One region of the Streptomyces durhamensis genome, then DNA from elsewhere that is predicted to be linked to it. Evidence: riboswitches for the same ligand, from Rfam matches in the RefSeq annotation. Region 1 holds a riboswitch; the other holds the start of a gene.
What was found. Region 1 has a riboswitch for glycine ahead of gcvP (aminomethyl-transferring glycine dehydrogenase). Riboswitches for the same ligand answer to the same signal wherever they lie in the genome.
Positions count from the first base shown of each region.

Region 2: another riboswitch for glycine. It lies ahead of gcvT (glycine cleavage system aminomethyltransferase GcvT); the one in region 1 lies ahead of gcvP (aminomethyl-transferring glycine dehydrogenase).

Region 1 is NZ_JNXR01000057.1:9,379-12,776, forward strand. Features, by position in the region: gene IO33_RS0141490 (DNA polymerase IV) at 1-1,050, shown strand, start outside; gene IO33_RS0141495 (PRC-barrel domain-containing protein) at 972-1,343, opposite strand; glycine riboswitch at 1,463-1,557, shown strand; gene gcvP (aminomethyl-transferring glycine dehydrogenase) at 1,732-3,398, shown strand, end outside.
Region 2 is NZ_JNXR01000033.1:41,235-44,632, forward strand. Features, by position in the region: gene IO33_RS0135660 (enhanced serine sensitivity protein SseB) at 1-372, opposite strand, end outside; gene IO33_RS0135665 (AAA family ATPase) at 484-1,152, opposite strand; glycine riboswitch at 1,331-1,428, shown strand; glycine riboswitch at 1,429-1,540, shown strand; gene gcvT (glycine cleavage system aminomethyltransferase GcvT) at 1,585-2,703, shown strand; gene gcvH (glycine cleavage system protein GcvH) at 2,819-3,196, shown strand; gene glyA (serine hydroxymethyltransferase) at 3,211-3,398, shown strand, end outside.

The DNA.
Region 1 (3,398 bases):
GACATCCGGGCGGTCACCGGACTCACCGGGTCGGTGGGGCTCGCGGCCTCCAAGATGCTCGCCAAGATCGCCTCCGAGCAGGCCAAGCCGGACGGCCTGGTGCTCATCGAGCCGGGGTCGGAGCGGGCGCTGCTGGGGCCGATGCCGGTGCGGACCCTGCCGGGGGTCGGGCCGGCCACGGGGGACCATCTGCGCAGAGCCGGGATCACCACGGTCGGGGAGCTGGCGGAGGCGGGCGAGGACGAACTGGTCCGGCTGCTGGGCAAGGCGCACGGGCACGCGCTGTACGCCATGGCGCTGGCCCGCGACGAGCGGCCCGTGGTGGCCGAGCGCGAGGCGAAGTCCGTGTCGGTCGAGGACACCTACGACGTGGACATCCACGACCGGCTGCGCATCGGCCTGGAGGTGCAGCGGCTCGCCGACCGCTGTGTGCGGCGGCTGCGCGAGGCCGGGCTGTCGGGGCGCACCATCGTGCTGAAGGTCCGCAGGTACGACTTCTCGACCCTGACCCGCTCCGAGACGCTCAGAGGGCCCACGGACGATCCGGCGGTCGTGCGGGAGGCGGCCGCCCGGCTGCTGGACTCGGTGGACACCACGGGCGGGGTACGGCTGCTGGGCGTGGGGGTGTCCGGGCTCGCCGACTACACGCAGGAGGACCTGTTCGCGCAGGCGCTGCCCGCGCGGGCGGCGGAGGTACCGGAGGAGGCCGTGGCCGATGCCGCCGTGGAGCGGCCGGAGCCTGTCGAACGGCACTGGCGCGCCGGGCAGGATGTGCGGCACGCCGAGCACGGGCCCGGGTGGGTCCAGGGCAGTGGGCTGGGGCGGGTGACCGTGCGTTTCGAGACGCCGCAGTCCCCGCCGGGGCGGGTGCGGACGTTCTCCGTCGACGATCCCGCGCTGGAGCAGGCTGATCCGTTGCCGTTGGTGACGGGTCCCTCCGATCCGCCCGCGGCGGTTGCGCCGGCCGGGGCTCAGGCCTCCTCCGAGCCCGCCAGCTTGCCGAAGTCGTGGTCGGGGACGGCGGGAGGTGGGGCCACGTCCAGGCCGTAGTGGTGGTAGAGCTGGAGTTCCTGCTCGGGGGAGAGGTGGCGGCCGACGCCGAAGTCGGGCGCGTCCTTGATCAGGGAGCGGTCGAAGGGGACGTGGAGGGAGCCTTCGACCAGTTCGCTGGGCTCCAGGGGGACGAAGGCGTCCCGGGAGAACAGGCCGGTGCGTATGGCCGCCCACTCGGGCACACCGGTCGCGTCGTCGAGGTAGACCTCGTCGACGGTGCCGATCTTGGTGCCAGTGCGGTCGAACGCCTTGCGGCCGATCAGGTTGCGCGGATCGATCTCGGTCTGCACGGTCCCTCTCCCTCCACTTGGTCGCAACACATCCGTAAGCACTACGAAAGAGCACATTCAGGGAGGCGGCCACTCGAAGGCTCGGGCGTTGACCTCGCTGGTAGGCTGACAGCGGCTGCTGACCCCGTGCGGGAGAGTCCTCCGACCACCTCGGAGGCGCCGAAGGAGCAAATCCTCCCCGGAATCTCTCAGGCTCACGTACCGCACGGACGAGGTCACTCTGGAAAGCAGGGCGGGTGTCGACGGCTTCCGCTCTCACCGACGGTGAAAGCCGGGGCCCTCGGGTACCCGGTGAAGCTCTCAGGTTGAGATGACAGAGGGGGAGGCCGTCCGGGCACCCGCGCCGTGGTGCCCTTCGAAGGTCGCGTCAGACCAGGAGGCCTCCGCAATGACCGCCCACCGCATTCCGCTCTCGGAACTCGAAGCGGGTATCCCCTTCGAACAGCGCCACATCGGGCCCGACCAGGAGGCGCGGGCCAAGATGCTCGCGCACGTCGGCTACGGTTCCCTCGACGAGCTGACCGCCGCCGCGGTCCCGGATGTGATCAAGAACGCCGACGCCCTCGACCTGCCGGGCGCCCGCACCGAGGCCGAGGTCCTCGCCGAGCTGCGCTCGCTCGCCGACCGCAACCAGGTCCTGGACTCCATGATCGGCCTGGGCTACTACGGCACCTTCACCCCGCCGGTCATCCTGCGCAACGTCATGGAGAACCCGGCCTGGTACACCGCCTACACGCCGTACCAGCCGGAGATCTCCCAGGGGCGGCTCGAGGCCCTGCTGAACTTCCAGACCGTGGTCGCCGACCTCACCGGTCTGCCCACCTCCGGCGCCTCTCTGCTCGACGAGGGCACGGCCGCCGCCGAGGCGATGTCCCTGTCCCGGCGCATGGGCAGGAACAAGAAGGGCCTGTTCCTGATCGACGCGGACGCGCTGCCGCAGACCATCGCCGTCATCGAGACGCGCGCGGAGCCGACCGGTGTGGAGGTCGTCGTCGCCGACCTCAGCGAGGGCATTCCGGCCGAGATCGCCGAGCGCGAGATCAACGGCGTACTGATCCAGTACCCGGGCGCCTCCGGTGCCGTACGGGACATCAAGCCGGTCATCGACCAGGCGCACGAGCTGGGCGCCCTGGTCACCGTGGCCGCCGACCTGCTCGCGCTGACGCTGCTGACCTCGCCGGGCGAGCTGGGCGCGGACATCGCCGTCGGTACGACCCAGCGCTTCGGTGTGCCGATGGGCTTCGGCGGTCCGCACGCGGGCTACATGGCCGTGCACGAGAAGTTCGCGCGCAGCCTGCCCGGCCGCCTGGTCGGCGTCTCCGTCGACGCGGACGGCAACAAGGCCTACCGGCTCGCGCTGCAGACTCGTGAGCAGCACATCCGCCGGGAGAAGGCCACCAGCAACATCTGCACGGCGCAGGTGCTGCTCGCTGTGATGGCCGGCATGTACGCCGTCTACCACGGGCCGGAGGGCCTGCAGGCCATCGCCCGGCGCACGCACCGGTACGCCACGATCCTCGCCGCGGGCCTGAAGGCCGGCGGTGTGGAGATCGTCCACGGTGCCTACTTCGACACCCTCACCGCGCGCGTGCCCGGCCGGGCCGCCGAGGTCGTGGCCGCCGCCCGGGCGGGCGGCGTCAACCTGCGGCTCGTCGACGCCGACCACGTCTCCCTCGCCTGCGACGAGACGACCAAGCGGGCTCAGCTGGCCGCCGTCTTCTCCGCCTTCGGCGTCGAGGGCGACATCGAGGCCCTCGACACGACCGCCGAGGACACCCTCCCCGAGGCGCTGCTGCGCACCGACGTCTACCTGACCCACCCGGTCTTCCACCAGCACCGCTCCGAGACCGCGATGCTGCGCTACCTGCGCAGGCTGGCCGACCGCGACTACGCGCTCGACCGCGGCATGATCCCGCTGGGCTCCTGCACCATGAAGCTCAACGCGACCACGGAGATGGAGCCGGTCACCTGGCCCGAGTTCGGCCAGCTGCACCCCTTCGCGCCCGCCGAGCAGGTCGGGGGCTACCTCACGCTCATCCGTGAGCTGGAGGAACG
Region 2 (3,398 bases), on a different contig from region 1:
GTCGGGGTTGACCGCGATGCCGACCTGCGGGGGCAGACCGCGGGCGAACTCCACGGCGGGGGCGATGGTGTACGCCATGTGCGGGCCGGCCGCCTGGCGCAGCTGCTCCTCGGAGCTGAACGCCGGGACGTACACCTGGCCGCCGAGGTCCAGCGTGGGCAGGTCCAGCGGGCCGCTGTCCGGGCCGCCGCCGCTCGGCAGCGGGATCCACAGCAGGCTGCGCCCCAGCACCTCGATGATCCGGCCGGCCGCGGCGGGTACGCCGAGGGAGGCCGAGAGCACCTCCTCCAGCTCGTTGCCGGGCCAGCCGCCGTGCGGCTGGGGGTGCGCCTGTGCCGGGAAGTCCGCGGGAATGTCCGCCGGGAAGTCCATCTGCCTACCGCCTGCTGGAAACCACTGCTGTGACCATGAAGGCTAGCGGGTGCCCGTGACAGCCCCTCACCCTCCGCACGCCGTCCTCCCACCCGCCGGTCACGAGGCCCCTCACCCGCTGAACTCGATCCGCTGCAGGACGTCCGCCGCGGCACGGTCCAGCAGCACCGCCGAGCCGCAGCCCGCGGGCAGCTCGCCCCGCTCGACCGCGTCGAGCAGCCGGGCGGTCGTACGGCGGTGGCGGCGGAAGGCGTAGCGCGAGACGCCCCGGCCGCGCGTCCGCTGGCCGTCGCGGGCGGTCTGCGGCGGAACGTCGAGCAGGAGCAGACGGAGGGTGCCGCCACGCCGGCGCGCCTCGCGGGCGAGCCAGGCGCGCACCCAGGGCTGGGTGCCGCAGTCGTGGACGACGACGCCCTCGCCGGCGCGCAGGGCGCGGCGCAGGCGGGCGTAGTGGGCGAGGCGGACCAGGGGGCGGTAGAGGGCGTACGGGAGGGCGCGGGGCAGGCGGGTCGCGAAGCGGTCGCGGGCGTCCTGGGAGTCGATGCGGCGGCCGGTGGCCGCGCGCCGCATCAGGGTGGACTTGCCGCTGCCGGGCAGGCCGGTGATCACCACCAGGTCCGCGGGGCCGAAGCGCAGGACGTGCGGGCTGCGGCCGGCGCCCTCGCGCAGGTCGCGCACGACCGGGGCCGGGCGGTCGGCGCAGCACTCGCGGGCCGGGGCGGAGGGCTGCTTCGGCACCGGGATACCGGTGGTGGCGGCGTACGCCGGGGTGCTGGTCACCGTGATCGTCCTCCCCTGTCGGCTCGGTCATCCCATGCCCATCTAATGTAAAGAGAAGGTAATGGACGGTCTTCGGCGGTTCGGTGCGCGTAGTGCCACAGCCCGGTTACAGATGCGGGCCCTGACGGGCGGGGGTGTGGCGTGCAATGATGTGGCCGCCAACTGCATACCGGCCGCTTGAATCCGCGCGGGAGAGTTCCCAGCAGTCTTCGCTGGGGCGCCGAAGGAGCAAGTCCCTCCCTTGAATCTCTCAGGCCCCGTTACCGCGCGGGCGAGGCACATCTGAAAAGCGGGCCGCTGCGACAGTGGCTCCACCCAAGGTGCAAGCCGTGATCGTCCCTGGGCGGTCCTGGCGAACCTCTCAGGTTCCGATGACAGATGGGGAGGAACGACCTCGCCCGTCATGCCTTCGCCCTGGGAGACGACCGTCCGATGAGCAGTACCGAAATCCGTCGTACCGCGCTCGATGCCCTGCATCGCTCGCTCGGCGCGACGATGACCGACTTCGCCGGCTGGGACATGCCCCTGCGCTACGGCTCCGAGCGCGACGAGCACGTGGCCGTGCGCACCAAGGCGGGTCTGTTCGACCTCTCCCACATGGGCGAGATCACCGTGACCGGCCCGCAGGCCGCCGCCCTGCTGAACTTCGCCCTGGTCGGCAACATCGCCTCCGTGGGCGTCGGCCGGGCCCGCTACACCATGATCTGCCAGGCCGACGGCGGCATCCTGGACGACCTGATCGTCTACCGCCTCGCCGAGACCGAGTACATGGTGGTCGCCAACGCCTCCAACGCCCAGGTGGTGCTGGACGCGCTGACCGAGCGCGCCGCCGGCTTCGACGCCGAGGTCCGCGACGACCGGGACGCGTACGCGCTGATCGCCGTGCAGGGCCCGGAGTCCCCCGGCATCCTGAAGTCGGTGACCGACGCCGACCTCGACGGCCTGAAGTACTACGCCGGCCTGCCCGGCACGGTCGCCGGCGTCCCGGCCCTCATCGCCCGCACCGGCTACACCGGCGAGGACGGCTTCGAACTGTTCGTGAAGCCGGAGCACGCCGTGGAGCTGTGGCAGGCGCTGACCGAGGCCGGCGAGGGCGTCGGCCTGGTCCCCTGCGGCCTGTCCTGCCGGGACACCCTGCGCCTGGAGGCGGGCATGCCGCTGTACGGGCACGAGCTGACCACCTCGCTCACCCCCTTCGACGCGGGGCTCGGCCGGGTGGTGAAGTTCGAGAAGGAGGGCGACTTCGTGGGACGCGAGGCGCTCGCCGAGGCCGCCGCCAAGGCCCAGGAGAACCCGCCGCGGGTCCTCGTCGGCCTGATCGCCGAGGGCCGGCGCGTCCCGCGCGCCGGGTACCCCGTCGTCGCGGGCGGCGAGGTGATCGGCGAGGTCACCTCCGGCGCCCCCTCCCCCACCGTGGGCAAGCCGATCGCCATGGCCTATGTCGACGCGGCGCACGCGGCGCCGGGGACCGAGGGCGTCGGCGTGGACATCCGCGGCAGCCATGAGCCGTACGAGGTCGTGGCCCTGCCGTTCTACAAGCGACAGAAGTAGACACTGGGCGCATGGCGTCGCGTGACGTGACCCTGCGCACATCTCCCCTGCTCACGAGCAGGTCCAGCAGTCCCCCCTTCACCAGCACTCCCGCGCGTACAGGAGAATTCAGGCCATGAGCAACCCCCAGCACCTGCGCTACAGCAAGGAGCACGAGTGGCTGTCGGCCGCCGAGGACGGCGTCTCGACGGTCGGCATCACCGAGTTCGCGGCGAACGCGCTCGGCGATGTGGTCTACGCCCAGCTCCCCGACGTCGGCTCCACCGTGGCCGCGGGCGAGACCTGCGGCGAGCTGGAGTCCACCAAGTCGGTCTCCGACCTGTACTCGCCGGTCACCGGTGAGATCACCGAGATCAACGAGGACGTCGTCAACGACCCGTCGCTGGTGAACTCCGACCCCTTCGAGGGCGGCTGGCTGTTCAAGGTGCGCGTCACGGAGGAGCCGGCCGACCTGCTCTCCGCCGACGAGTACACCGCCCAGAACGCCGGCTGAGGAGTCGTAGCCGTATGACCGTCCTGAACACGTCCCTGCACGAGCTGGACCCGGAGATCGCCGCCGCGGTCGACGCCGAGCTGCACCGCCAGCAGTCCACGCTGGAGATGATCGCCTCCGAGAACTTCGCGCCGCTCGCGGTGATGGAGGCGCAGGGCTCGGTGCTGACCAACAAGTACGCCGAGGGCTACCCGGGCCGCCG